Linked DNA regions of Shinella zoogloeoides. The protein of the gene in region 2 interacts with the protein of the main gene of each other region in a pairwise test. Links are inferred from orthologs where the notes say so. Each region holds a gene or a part of one and is shown on either strand. Other genes may lie near its edges. The genes, in order: Q9316_RS02285, dnaE and dnaQ.

Region 1 (4,263 bases), 990 kb from region 2 along the record:
CTCGCAGACCCGGCGGTAGCCGCCGATCTCCGAGCGGGTCGGCGAGCCGCACTTGCCGCAGAAGCGGTTGTTGGCGTTCCAGGTCATCAGGCTGGAGGCCTGGGCGAACTGGCCGAGCAGATCATCGTCGAGCATCTGCTGGCGGTAGAGCGTGCGCCCGTCCGTCGCCTTCAGCGGCTCGTGCAGCGTGTCTGGATCGGCGCGCACGGGAATGGCCAGCCGCGGTTCGCCGTTCTTGAGGTAGCCGAGCAGGATGGCCTCTTCCGGCACCGGATCCAGCCCCGCCAGCTCGTAGGGGGCGAAGAGCGGATCGATGATCTTCTCGTCATGCTTGACGACCAGCTTGCCGCCGGCGATCGCGAAGGCGTGCACCGTTTCCGCCTTGAAGGCCTGTTCCAGGCAGTCCGGCGCGCGGTGCTCCGACTGGCGGTCGAGGCTGTTTTCCGCAAACGCCACCATGGTGCTGGGTTCGGGGTGCGGGCGGTAGAAATCGAAAAGCGATGGCTTCATGGTGCGAGCGCGTCCAGCAGCTTGGCCGCAAAGGCCTTGGTTTCCTCGGCCGAGCGCGGCTCGGCGGTGCCATAGCCCCAGATCGGGCCGGGCCAGTTCGGGTCGCCCTCGCTGCGCGCGACGACATGGACGTGGAGCTGGCGCACGATGTTGCCGAGCGCGCCGATATTGATCTTCGTTGCCCCCGTCACCGCCTTCAGCGTCTCGGCCACCAGCACCGTCTCGAAGGTCAGCATGGTCTGGTCGAGCGGCGTCAGGTCGAAGATTTCGGTGACATCCGGGCGCTGCGGCACGAGCACCAGCCATGGCCAGCGCGCATCCTTCATCAGGCGCAGTTCGCACAGGCCGATCTTCGTTACGAGATCGCTGTCGCGCGCCAGCCGTTCGTCGAGTTGAAAATCGCTCAAGGGGTTCTCCCGCATGCATCTTTCATAGAGTCATGCCACGCACCCGATTTCCCTCCAACAGTTTTTTGTCGCCCGCGCTTGCATTCGGATGGAATATTGCCGATATGGGGAGCGGGAGGTTGGTGGTGGACGAGCCACTCGCCAACCGGGTCAGGTCCGGAAGGAAGCAGCCCTAACGAGCCCCGGCACGGGTCATCGTGCCAGCCTCCCACCTTACCGTCCTGTCGGGACAGACGTTCGATTAACGGCAGGGTCGATGAACGACGTAACCACAAATCCGTCCAACGAAAAACCGGCCGCCTACCGCGTCCTTGCGCGAAAATACCGGCCGAAGGATTTTTCGGACCTGATGGTCGGCCAGGAGCCGATGGTCCGCACGCTGACCAACGCGTTCGAGACCGGCCGCATCGCGCAGGCCTACATGCTGACGGGCGTCCGCGGCGTCGGCAAGACGACGACCGCCCGCATCCTCGCCCGCGCGCTGAACTACAAGACAGCGGAGATCGACAAGCCGACGATCGATCTTCGTATTCCCGGCGAACATTGCCAGGCGATCATGGAAGGCCGGCATGTCGACGTCATCGAGATGGACGCGGCCTCCCATACCGGCATCGACCACATCAGAGAAATCATTGAGCAGGTGCGCTACCGCCCGGTCTCGGCGCGCTACAAGGTCTATATCATCGACGAGGTGCACATGCTCTCGACGCAGGCCTTCAACGGCCTGTTGAAGACGCTCGAGGAGCCGCCGGAGCACGTCAAGTTCATCTTCGCGACGACGGAAATCCGCAAGGTTCCGATCACCGTCCTGTCGCGCTGCCAGCGTTTCGACCTGCGCCGCATCGGCGCGTCAGACCTCGTCGGCCTCTTCACCACCATTCTCGGCAAGGAAGCCGTCGATTTCGAGCCGGATGCGCTCGCCATGGTCGCCCGCGCGGCCGAGGGTTCGGCGCGTGACGGCCTGTCGCTGCTCGACCAGGCGATCGCCCATGGCGCGGGCCGTGTCGAGGTCGATGCCGTTCGCTCCATGCTCGGCCTTGCCGACCGCGCCCGCATCGTCGACCTCTTCGAGCATATCGTGAAGGGCGATGCAGCCGCCGCGCTTGCCGAATTCGCCGCGCAGTACGAGGCGGGCGCCAGCCCGTCCGTCGTGCTGACGGACCTTGCCGATTTCACCCATCTCGTCACCCGCATGAAATACGTGCCCGATGCGGCCGGCGACCAGTCGCTGAGCGAGGTCGAGCGCGTGCGCGGCGTCGAGTTCGCCAACTCCATCGCCGTCACCGCGCTGTCGCGCATGTGGCAGATGCTGCTGAAGGGCATCCCGGAAACGGAGGCCTCCAGCCGCCCGGCCGGCGCCGCCGAGATGGTCATCATCCGTCTTGCGCATGCCGCCAATCTTCCCTCGCCGGAAGAGGCTGCGCGCCGCCTGGCCGAGCTTTCCAGCGGGGACGGCGGCGGCAACGGCGCCCGCGCGCCGCAATCCGGCGGCAATGGCGGCCAGCCGACGGCACAGTCCGCCGTTTCCGCCGTCGCGCGGCAGCCGGACGCGCCGGCCCAGCGCGCGCAGGCGGGCGGCGGGACGGTGGCCATGCTGCGCTCCGTGCCGCAGGCCGAGCCGGCAGTCCAGCCCGTCGGCCGCACCGAGGCCGCGCCGGCCGCGCAACCCGCGGCCGTGCCAAGCGTGCCGGTCAACTCGATTTCAGACGTGGCCGACCTTTGCACCAGGAATCGCGACATCCGCCTGCGCGCCCTCGTGCGCGCCTTCGTGCGGCCGGTGAAGGTCGAGGCGGGGCGGCTCGAGATCAGCCTGACGAACGATGCACCGAAAACGCTGGTCGCCGACCTCTCCAATCGGCTCCAGGAATGGACCGGCATCCGCTGGCTGGTAATCCTGTCGCGCGAGGCCGGCGGGCCGACCCTGGCCGAGGCCGAGGCGATGGCGCAGGAAGCGCGCGTTGCCGATGCGCGCCAGGACCCGGACGTCGCCGCCATCCTGCAACGCTTCCCCGGCGCCAAGATCACCGACGTGCGCATCAAGGTGCAGGAAACGGAAGACGAGGCCGAGACCGTCGAGGTGGCGGCCGTTGCGGAATCCGCCGAGGGCGACATCCTGCCCGGCGACGATATCGAACACTAGGATAAAAAGAGGAGAGGCCGATGCGTGACATCATGGGCATGATGGGCAAGGTCAAGGAAATGCAGGCCAAGATGGAGAAGATGCAGGAGGAGATCGCCGCGCTCGAAGTGAGCGGCTCCTCCGGCGGCGGGCTCGTCTCGGTCACGCTCGACGGCAAGGGCAACCTCAAGGGCCTGAAGATCGACCCTTCGCTCTTCAAGGAAGACGATGTCGAGATCCTCGAAGACCTGATCGTCGCCGCCCACAAGGACGCCAAGGACAAGGCCGAGGCCGAAGCCGCCGAAAAGACCAAGGCGCTGACCGCCGGCCTGCCGATCCCGCCCGGCTTCAAACTGCCGTTCTGATCCTGTAGGGTCGGGCTTTGCGAGGAGAGATCCGATGAGCCTGACGACCCTGCTTGTCTTTGCCGGCGCGCTGATGATGGCAGCCGGTTCGCCCGGCCCGAGTATCGCTGCGCTGGTCGCCCGGGTGCTCTCGCGCGGGCCGAGGGATGTGCTGCCCTTCCTCGCCGCCATGTGGATCGGCGAGGGTATCTGGCTCACCTGCGCCGTGCTGGGCCTCGCGGCTATCGCCGAAACCTTCCACGGCGCCTTCGTCGCCATCAAATGGCTCGGCGTCGCCTACCTGCTCTATCTCGCCTGGAAGATGTGGTTCGCCCCGACCGAGACGGGCGATGAGGCGCTGCCCGAGGCGCGCTCCGGATTGAAGCTGTTCTTCGCCGGGCTGACGGTGACGCTCGGCAATCCCAAGATCATGATGTTCTACGTCGCGCTGCTGCCGGCGATCATCGATCTTGGCGCCGTCACGCTGGTCGGCTGGGCGGAGCTGGTGGCGACCATGTTCGTCGTGCTCGTCGCCATCGACCTCGCCTGGGTGTTCCTCGCCGCGCGCGCCCGGATGTTCCTGAAGAGCCCGCGCGCCGTGCGCATCGCCAACCGCGTCAGCGCCGGCACCATGGCCGGCGCCGCGGCGGCCATTGCCGCCCGCTAGCCGGTCAGGGCGGCGCGCAGCTTGTCGTTGATCGGGGCGGCGAGGTAGCGGATGCGGTCTTCCTCGGAAATGTTCCTGCCATAGGTGCGCAACAGTTCCGGCATGGTGACCGGCTCGCCGTCGAACGGCGCATAGGTCACGGTATCGCCGGCCTGGATCACCCCGTCGCGCAGGACGCGGCAGTAGAAACCCGGCCGGCCGGCCTGCAGGAAGCGC
Region 2 (5,269 bases):
GAGGGTAAAGAAGAAGAAAAAGAAGAAGTCTTCAGTTACGGTTGTGAACTGAAATCGAGGGTAAAGCCTCGCGCCCTATGAGGACGCCAACGGGCGCGAGCGCCATGCCTCGATTATTGTTGCCACGACGGAATCACTCGGCTGTGTCGTATCGACCTCGATGTCGTATTGGCAGTAGTCGTGCGTTTTCAGGTGATACCGGGCTTCACCGATCGCGCGGTCGCCACGCTCGCGCTCACGCCGCTCTATCTCGGCAAGAGGGGCATGCACGCCCACCCAGAAAGTATCAAAGGGCGTGAACAGGTTCTTTAGCTGCTGAGCCCAGTGGGACTCCTCGACGATATGTTCGACGAGGATATCATTGCCCGCTTCGGCAAAAGAGACGATCGAGCGATGAAAGCCGTCAAAGAACCTGGCGCGTTCATCCCGAAGTCCGGCGTCCCGCGCCTTTTGTCTGATGGCCCGGAAACCGCCCTCTGCGAGCTGGTCCGAAGCGTAGTAGCAGAAGGGTTCAGCCATTGCCGCCCGGAGAGCCTTGGCGAGCGTTGTTTTCCCCGAACTCGAAGTGCCGTTCAATAGAATGATGCGACCACGCTGCATGCCGGCTTTCTTCCAATCGTGCCGAGAATTGTCCAAAAGCGGAGGCGCTCCCTCAGACCAGTTCCACATCCAGCACGCCCGGCGTCGAGCGCATGGCGGCGGCGATTTCGGGGGAGATGCGGAAGCGTTCGTTCAGCTCCACCTCGATTTCGCGCTGGCCGCTGTCCTTGATGACGATGAAGGAGACGAGGCCGTCGCCCTTGGTGTTGAGATGGGCCGCGACGGAGCGCAGCGGGCCAGAATCACGGACATAGACGCGTAGCGCCTTCTGGGTGTGAAGCGATTCCTCCTCAAGCGAGCGCAGCGTCTGGATGCGCAGGCCGATGCCCTCCGGCCGCTCTTCCGCCTGCACGGTCATCACCAGCGATTTGCCCGCCTCGAGCAGGTCGCGGTACTGGTTGAGCATTTCGGAAAACAGCACCGCCTCGAACTGGCCGGAGGAATCCGAGAAGGCGACGATGCCCATCTTGTTGCCGGTGCGCGTCTTGCGCTCCTGCTTCGAGGTTACCGTGCCGGCAAGGCGGCCGGCGGTGGCGCCGCGCTTCACCGCGGCGGAAAAGTCGCCGAAGGTCTGCACGCGCATCTTGGCGAGGATCGGCGCATAGGTATCGAGCGGATGCGCCGACAGGTAGAAGCCAAGCACCTGGAATTCGCGGTGCAGCTTCTCCGAGGCGAGCCAGGGCGTGTAGGCGGGCAGCGTGATCACCTCCGGCCCTGTCGCAGCGCCCATGCCGAAAATATCGCCCTGCCCGCTCGCCTTGTTCTCCTGCGCGCGCTGGGCGGCGCCCAGCAGGCGGTCGAGGCCGGCGATCATGGCGGCGCGGTCATGGCCGAAACAATCGAAGGCGCCGGCGACGATGAGGCTTTCGAAGACGCGGCGGTTGACGAATTTCGGGTCGATGCGCGTGCAGAAGTCCTCGAGCGACTTGAAAGGCGCATCGCCGCGGATCTGCACGATGTGCTGCACCGCCGCCTCGCCCACGCCCTTGATGGCCGCGAGCGCATAGTAGATGCGGTTCTCGCCGGTCTCGAAATGGGCGAAGGACGTCTGGATGGAGGGCGGGATGACCTCGATTCCGAGACGGCCGGCATCCTGCCGGAAATCGTTCAGCTTGTCCGTATTGGACATATCGTAGGTCATCGACGCGGCGAGGAATTCGACCGGGTAATGCGCCTTCAGATAGGCCGTCTGGTAGGAGACGATGGCGTAGGCGGCGGCGTGCGACTTATTGAAGCCGTAGTTCGCGAACTTGGCGAGGAGGTCGAAGATGAGATCGGACTGCGGCTTGGACACGCCGTTCTTCACCGCGCCCTCGACGAAGCGGGCGCGCTGCTTGTCCATCTCCTCCTTGATCTTCTTGCCCATGGCGCGGCGCAGAAGGTCGGCCTCGCCGAGCGAATAGCCCGACAGGACCTGGGCGATCTGCATCACCTGTTCCTGGTAGACGATGACGCCCTGCGTTTCCTTCAGGAGGTGGTCGATCATCGGATGGATCGACTCGATCTCCTCCTCGCCGTGCTTGCGGGCGTTGTAGACCGGGATGTTCTCCATCGGGCCCGGACGGTAGAGCGCCACCAGCGCGATGATGTCCTCAATGCAGTCGGGCCGCATGCCGATCAGCGCCTTGCGCATGCCGGCGCTTTCCACCTGGAACACGCCGACCGTTTCGCCGCGCGAGAGCATTTCGTAGCTTAGCTGATCGTCGAGCGGCAGGCTTTCGAGCTTCACCTCGATGTTGCGCTTGCGGATGAAATCGACCGCCGTCTTCAGGACCGTCAGCGTCTTCAGGCCGAGGAAGTCGAACTTGACGAGGCCCGCCTGCTCCACCCATTTCATGTTGAACTGCGTGACCGGCATGTCGGAGCGCGGATCGCGGTACATCGGCACGAGCTTGGAGAGCGGCCGGTCGCCGATCACGATGCCGGCGGCGTGGGTCGAGGCGTGGCGGTAGAGGCCCTCGATCTTCTGGGCGATGTCGAGCAGGCGCGCGACGACCGGCTCCTTCTCCGCCTCTTCCTGCAGCTTCGGCTCTTCCTCGATTGCTTTATGAAGCGGCGTCGGGTTGGCCGGATTGTTCGGCACGAGCTTGCAGATCTTGTCGACCTGGCCATAGGGCATTTCCAGCACGCGGCCGACATCGCGCAGCGCGGCGCGCGCCTGCAGCGAACCGAAGGTGATGATCTGTGCCACCTGCTCGCGGCCGTATTTCTGCTGCACGTAGCGGATCACCTCTTCACGGCGGTCCTGGCAGAAGTCGATGTCGAAGTCCGGCATCGAGACGCGTTCCGGGTTGAGGAAGCGCTCGAAGAGCAGCGAGAAGCGCAGCGGATCGACATCGGTGATGGTGAGCGCATAGGCGACGAGCGAGCCCGCACCCGAGCCGCGGCCCGGCCCGACGGGAATGTCCTGCTGCTTGGCCCATTTGATGAAGTCGGCAACGATGAGGAAGTAGCCGGGGAACTTCATGCGCTCGATGACGCTGAGTTCGAAATCCAGCCGCTCGCGGTAGTCCTGTTCGGTATAGCCCGGCGTCAGGCCGAGCAGCGCCATGCGGCTTTCGAGCCCTTCCACCGACTGCCGGCGCAGCTCCGCCGATTCGGCGCGCTCGGCCTCCTCCGGATCGTCCGTCGCACCGGTGAACCGCGGCAGGATCGGGCCGCGCGTCTTCAGCACGAAGGAGCAGCGCCGTGCGATCTCGATCGTGTTCTCCAGCGCCTCGGGCAGGTCGGCAAAGAGCTTCGCCATGTCCTTGCGGCTCTTGAGGTAATGGTCGGGCGACAGGCGGAAGCGGTTGTCGTCCGACACCATCGCATTGTGTGCCACCGCCATCAGCGCGTCATGCGCATCGTAATCGTCCGGCGCCGGGAAGAACGGTTCGTTGGTCGCGACCAGCGGCACGTCCTGCGCATAGGCAAGCTCGACCATGCGCCGCTCGTGCTGCTTGTCGTAGCGCCCGTGCCGCTGCAGTTCGATATAGAGCCTGTCGCCGAAGACGCGCTTCAATGCCTGGAGACGCGCCCGCGCCACGGCGGGCTGCCCGGCGAGGAAGGCCATGTCGACAGGCCCGCCGCGCGCGCCGGTCAGCGCGATAAGCCCCTCGGAACCCTCTTCCTCGAGCCAGCTTTGCGCGATGCGAACCGACTGGCCGCCCTCGCCGCCGAGATAGGCCCGGCTGACGAGATCGACGAGACGCGCATAGCCGGCGTCGGTCGCCGCAAGCAGGACGATCGAGGGCAGCTTTGCAAGCTGGGCCTGAGGCCCGCGCCGCTCGCCGTCGCCCTCGTCCTCCATGTCGATCGACAGCTGGCAGCCGATCAACGGCTGAATGCCCTCGCCGATCGCCTTCTGCGAAAATTCGAGCGCCGCGAACAGGTTGTTCGTGTCGGTGATGGCGATCGCCGGCTGCTGGTCGGACGTCGCCTTTCCGATGATCTTCTTGATAGGCAGAGCCCCCTCAAGAAGCGAGAAGGCCGAATGCACGCGCAGGTGCACGAATTCCGGCGTTTGCCCAATCGTCTCGCCGTCCGTCATCCGCGCTTCGTCCGCCATCATGTCTTCCTTCCGGTCAAGGCTGGAAGCTTAAGCGGATTCGGACCCGGCTCGTCCAGAGATCTCTACATGTTGTAACCGATTTCCACGCGCAGGACGCGCGTGGCCGGTCGCAGTGTTGCGGGATTGAATGGTGACCGTCAGATTCCGAAGAGGATGACGGAGAAGGTGGCGACGAACATGGCCATGGAGGTGAATGCAGCAAGATCACGAAGAAAATCGGTCATTGTGGCTCCCTTTCCTATTATGTTTTCATTTTGTTCTATTATTGTTCCCATGTCAACAGCTTTCCACAGGCCCTCTGGACCGACGTCGTCGCGCGCAATAAGGTCGCGTCCACCACACGGAGGAAAAGAGAATGAAACCTTGGATTGCCGCCCTTCTGCTTTCGGCCACCCTGCCCGCTGCCGCGGTGGCGGCCGACTTTCCGGCGGACCGCATCATCGCCATGGCGAGCGGCGACTGGAACAAGGACGGCACGCCGGATCTTGCCGTGGTGGCGACGCCCGGCGACGACGGCGGCGATGATAACGGGATCTATGTCTATGTCGCCAAGCCCGAGGAAAACCGGCTGACGCTCGCCCTATCCCTGCCGAACAGCGTCTGGGGCAGCCTGACGCTGTACGGGCAGGAGCCGGAGCTGACGGCGCTCGCCAACGGCTCCTTCACGCTGACGACGAAGAACGATTCGATCGGCCGGGAGCGCTGGCGGCAGTCGCTGACCATCGCCTACCGCAATTTCGACTTCATCGTCGCGGGCTACACCTTCTCCTCCTACGACACGACCGACCCGGACGCCGGGGCCGAATGCGACCTCAATGTCCTGACGGGCAAGGGCAAGACGAGCGGCGGCCCTGTCGCCGGCAAGGCGCAGTTCGTGCTGCTCAAGGACTGGAAGGACGATATCGGCCGCTCGATCTGCGGGCTCGACAACTAGTCAGACAGGCGGGTGACGAGGCAGGCGGCGCGGGCTCAGGCGAGCTCGCGCACAAGGCCGTCCTCGATCGTCACGCGACGATCCATCAGGCCGGCAAGTTCGTGATTGTGCGTGGCGATCAGCGCGGCAAGGCCCGACTGCCGGGCAAGCGCCTCAAGCGCCTCGAAGACGTAGCCGGCGGT
Region 3 (4,263 bases), 2.4 Mb from region 2 along the record:
ATGACGCCGCCCTTGATCCTCGCCTCGCAAAGTCCCTTTCGTCGCATGCTGATGGAAAATGCGGGATTGCCATTCCGGGCGCAGGCCGCCGAGATCGACGAGCGCGCGGTGGAAACCGAACTTGCCGCCGGCAATCCGACGCCGCAGCAGGTCGCTGAAGCGCTGGCGATCGAGAAGGCGCGCAATGTTGCCGGCCGCAATCCCGGCGCGCTTGTCATCGGTTCGGACCAGACGCTCTCGCTGGAAGGCCGCGTGTTTCACAAGCCGGCCGACATGGCGGAAGCCAAGGCGCACCTGACAGCCATGGCCGGCCGCACCCATTCGCTGAACTGCGGCATCGCGCTCGTCCGCGATGGCGAGACGCTCTGGAACAATGTTTCCGTCGCCCACCTGACGATGCGGCCTCTGTCGGAACAGTTCATCGACCGTCATCTGGCGCGCGTCGGGACGCGGGTGCTGGCGAGCGTCGGCGCCTATCAGCTCGAGGGCGAAGGCGTGCAGCTCTTCGAGCGCATAGACGGCGATTATTTCACCATTCTCGGCCTGCCGCTGCTGCCGCTGCTGGCTAAACTTCGCGATCTCGGTGCCATCGATGCATGATTCACGTGAAACATCCGCCCGCCATGCCTTCGTCACCGGCTATCCGGTGAAGCATTCCCGTTCGCCGCTGATTCATGGCTACTGGCTGGAAGCACTTGGATTGGCTGGGTCTTACACACGGCAGGAAATTTCCCCTGAGAATTTCGCCGGCTTCATTTCTCGGTTGAAAAGCGGCGAATCCGGCTTCATCGGCGGCAATGTCACCATTCCGCACAAGGAAACGGCGTTCAGGCTCGCCGATCGGCCGGACGCACTCAGCGAAGAACTCGGCGCATCCAACACGCTCTGGCTGGAAGACGGCGCGCTGTGCGCCACCAATACGGACGGCTACGGCTTTCTCGCCAATCTCGACGCGGCGGCACCGGGCTGGGACAAAACGGATCGCGCCGTCGTGCTCGGGGCAGGGGGCGCGAGCCGCGCGATCATCCAGGCGGTGCGTGACCGCGGTGTCGGCGAAATCCATGTGGTGAACCGTACCCTCGGCCGGGCGCAGGAGCTTGCCGACCGCTTCGGGCCGAAGGTGCATGCCCATGGGCTGGCGGCGCTGGCGGAGGTTTCGAAAGGGGCAGGGCTTTTCGTCAACACGACGTCGCTCGGCATGGACGGCGAGCCGGCGCCCGATTTCGATTTCTCGCCGCTGGCCGCTGGCGCGGTGGTAACCGATATCGTTTATGTGCCGCTCGTCACGCCGATCCTGCGTCAGGCGGCGGAGCAGGGCTTCGCCACCGTCGATGGGCTCGGCATGCTGCTGCACCAGGCAGCGCCGGGTTTTGAAAAATGGTTCGGCACGCGGCCGGTCGTCGATGCGCACCTGCGCAACCTCATTCTCGCGGACATGGAGAAACATCGATGATCGTGCTCGGCCTTACCGGATCAATCGGAACGGGCAAGTCGACGACGGCCGCCATGTTCCATGATCTCGGCGTGCCGGTTCACGATGCCGATGCGACGGTGCACGATCTCTACCGTCGGGAAGCGGTGGCGCCGGTGAAGGCGCGTTTTCCGCAAGCCGTGCGGGACGGCGCCATCGACCGCAAGGCGCTGTCCGCCATCCTCGCCCAGTCCCCCGAACGGTTCGGCGAACTGGAGACGATCATCCATCCTCTCGTGCGGGCGCGTGAGATGGCCTTTCTCGATGCGGAGCGGCAGAACGGTTCGGCCCTGGTCCTGCTCGACATCCCGCTGCTCTACGAGACGGGCGGCGAGGCGCGGGTGGACAAAGTCGTCGTCGTCACCTGCGATCCCGAGACGCAAAGGCGGCGGGTGCTCGCCCGGCCGGGCATGACGGAGGAGAAATTCGCGCTCATCCTGTCGCGCCAGATGCCTGATGCGGAAAAGCGGCGGCGGGCGGATTTCGTCATCGATACGGGCAAGGGGCTTGAAGCGGCGCGCAAACAGGTGGAAGAGGTGATCGACATCTTGAAGGGACGGGGCGGCTGATGCGCGAAATCATCTTCGATACGGAAACGACCGGCCTCGACAACAAGCTCGACCGCGTCATCGAAATCGGCGGCGTGGAGCTGGACAACCATTTTCCGACCGGCCGAGTCCTGCACCTCTATATCAATCCCGGCGACCGCAAGGTCCATCCGGATGCGATGGCCGTGCACGGCATCACGGATGAGTCCCTGAAGGACAAGCCGCCCTTCGCCGATGTGGCGAACCAGATCCTCGAATTTTTCGGCAATGCCCGCTGGGTGGCGCATAACGCCAACTTCGACATGGGCTTCATGAATGCCGAGTTCGACCGCCTCGGCCTGCCGCCGATCGCGTCGGATCAGGTGACGGACACGTTGGCGCTCGCCCGCCGCAAGCATCCGATGGGGCCGAATTCGCTCGATGCGCTGTGCCGGCGCTACGGCATCGACAATTCGCACCGCACGAAACACGGCGCGCTCCTCGACTCCGAACTGCTCGCCGAAGTCTATATCGAGATGATCGGCGGCCGCCAGGCGGCGCTCGGCCTCGGCACGGCGGAGAGCGGCCGCAACACGCTGGTCGAGGCGGAGGACGAAGTCATCCTGCCGCTCGGCGTGCGGCCGAAACCGCTTGCCCCCCGGCTGTCCGAAGAGGACCGGGCCGCCCATGCCGCCATGGTGGCGAAGATGGGCGGCAAGGCGATCTGGGCGAAATACGGCGATTGAATCCGGCGCACTGAAAATCGCCCAAAGAAAATGCCCGGTCACGACGTGCCGGGCATTTTGCATTCGGAAGATTGTCAGGCCTCAGTTGGCCTGGACCTTCGCCTTGACCTGCTCCTCGGCCATGCGCTGGGCAAACATCTGGGCGAAATCGATCGGGTCGATCATCAGCGGCGGGAAGCCGCCGTTGCGGGTGGCGTCGGAGATGATCTGACGGGCGAAGGGGAAGAGCAGGCGCGGGCACTCGATGAAGAGGACCGGCAGCATGTGCTCCTGCGGGAAGCCCGTGACGCGGAAGACGCCGCCATAGGCAAGCTCTGCATTGAAGAGGACCTTGTCGCCGTCCTTGGCTTCCGCATTCAGCGAGAGGATGACGTCGAAGTCATTCTCGGCGAGCGGATTGGCATTGACGTTGACGCTGATATTGATCGCCGGCGCCTTGTCGCGGGCCTGCAGCGACCGCGGCGCACCCGGATTTTCGAAGGAGAAGTCCTTCACGTACTGCGCCAGAATATTGAGCGAAGGGCTCGCGGCGTTGTTCTCGGTTGCTGCATCGGTCATGCTGTTATCCTCGGGGACTTGGAAAAGTCAGGCCATCTAACATTTCGGCAGAAGCCTTACAACCCTGGGCCCTCAGGCCCGGCCGTCGCGATGGAAGTCGTCTTCGTCGAGGTCGATCGTGCGCTGCGGGCCGGTCTCGGGCCGGCCGCCGGGGCGCATTCCGCCGATATCGACCACAACGACGTTGCGCATCAGCCGGTTCCAGAGAAAAGAGCGGACGGGCGGCAAAAACAGCGCAAGGCCGAGGATATCGGTCAGGAAGCCGGGAATGAGCAGCAGGATGCCCGCAATGAGGATCATCGCCGCGTCGAGCAGTTCCTTGCCGGGCGCGCGGCCCGTCTCGCCCGATTGCCGCAGCCGGGCAAGCACGCCGAAACCCTGGATGCGCATCAGCACGATACCGGCGATGGCCGAAAGCACGACCAGCGACAGCGTGGGCAGCAGGCCGATCCGCCGCCCGACGAGGATGAAACAGGCGATTTCCGCCAGCGGCAGCAGCAGGACGAAGAGGGGGATAAGGAGTCTGGGCATGGTTTTCTCTGTCGAACGGATTCTGGCGGGCGGAGACCTCCGGCGACGGTTCCGCGCATCTTCGCCGCATTCACGTCATCGCCATTTGAATGATGCGTCTTTGCGGACTATATGGGAAAGGAACAAAAAACAGAAACCGGCAGCGGATCGATAATGGGCTCATTCGACTTTGTAACGATTTTCTTCCTTGTGGCTGCGGTGGTCATCTTCCTGCAATTGCGCAGTGTGCTTGGCCGGCGCACCGGCAGCGAGCGTCCGCCGTTCGATCCCTATTCCAAGCGGGAAGCCGCAGGCGAGGTCGATTCGGCCGACCGCGGCAAGGTCGTGACGCTGCCGCGGCGCGACGGCACCGATGAGGACGAAAATCCCTACGCCGCCATCGACAGCTTCGCCGCGCCGGGAACGCCCCTCAACGATCAGCTGCGCACGG

Evidence for each region.
Region 1: the proteins of dnaE (region 2) and Q9316_RS02285 interact in binary tests that used the Escherichia coli proteins (3 or more experiments, as listed by UniProt). The link is inferred for Shinella zoogloeoides from one-to-one orthologs.
Region 3: the proteins of dnaE (region 2) and dnaQ interact in binary tests that used the Escherichia coli proteins (3 or more experiments, as listed by UniProt). The link is inferred for Shinella zoogloeoides from one-to-one orthologs.

What each region holds. Positions count from the first base shown.
Region 1 is NZ_CP132311.1:269,670-273,932, forward strand. What follows is about bases 617-3,615. They hold Q9316_RS02285 (DNA polymerase III subunit gamma/tau), read left to right. Parts: upstream 617-1,173; coding sequence 1,174-3,057; downstream 3,058-3,615. Other genes in these bases: Q9316_RS02275 (HIT domain-containing protein), read right to left, coding at 617-932; Q9316_RS02290 (YbaB/EbfC family nucleoid-associated protein), read left to right, coding at 3,078-3,401; Q9316_RS02295 (LysE family translocator), read left to right, coding at 3,436-3,615. Outside these bases: nudC (NAD(+) diphosphatase), read right to left, coding at 1-510; more of Q9316_RS02275, read right to left, coding at 507-616; more of Q9316_RS02295, read left to right, coding at 3,616-4,047; Q9316_RS02300 (MOSC domain-containing protein), read right to left, coding at 4,044-4,263. UniProt on the Escherichia coli protein: Part of the beta sliding clamp loading complex, which hydrolyzes ATP to load the beta clamp onto primed DNA to form the DNA replication pre-initiation complex.
Region 2 is NZ_CP132311.1:1,261,389-1,266,657, reverse strand. The notes cover bases 453-4,457. They hold dnaE (DNA polymerase III subunit alpha), read right to left. Parts: upstream 4,133-4,457; coding sequence 653-4,132; downstream 453-652. Other genes in these bases: Q9316_RS07205 (chloramphenicol phosphotransferase CPT family protein), read right to left, coding at 453-600. Outside these bases: Q9316_RS07210 (L,D-transpeptidase family protein), read left to right, coding at 1-52; more of Q9316_RS07205, read right to left, coding at 76-452; Q9316_RS07195 (hypothetical protein), read left to right, coding at 4,509-5,087; Q9316_RS07190 (ABC transporter ATP-binding protein), read right to left, coding at 5,123-5,269. UniProt on the Escherichia coli protein: DNA polymerase III is a complex, multichain enzyme responsible for most of the replicative synthesis in bacteria. This DNA polymerase also exhibits 3' to 5' exonuclease activity. The alpha chain is the DNA polymerase catalytic subunit.
Region 3 is NZ_CP132311.1:3,626,655-3,630,917, forward strand. Bases 893-3,891 are described here. They hold dnaQ (DNA polymerase III subunit epsilon), read left to right. Parts: upstream 893-2,039; coding sequence 2,040-2,744; downstream 2,745-3,891. Other genes in these bases: Q9316_RS18780 (shikimate dehydrogenase), read left to right, coding at 893-1,453; coaE (dephospho-CoA kinase), read left to right, coding at 1,450-2,040; secB (protein-export chaperone SecB), read right to left, coding at 2,826-3,302; Q9316_RS18800 (FxsA family protein), read right to left, coding at 3,375-3,833. In the rest of the region: Q9316_RS18775 (Maf-like protein), read left to right, coding at 1-600; more of Q9316_RS18780, read left to right, coding at 593-892; Q9316_RS18805 (Tim44/TimA family putative adaptor protein), read left to right, coding at 3,987-4,263. UniProt on the Escherichia coli protein: DNA polymerase III is a complex, multichain enzyme responsible for most of the replicative synthesis in bacteria. The epsilon subunit contain the editing function and is a proofreading 3'-5' exonuclease.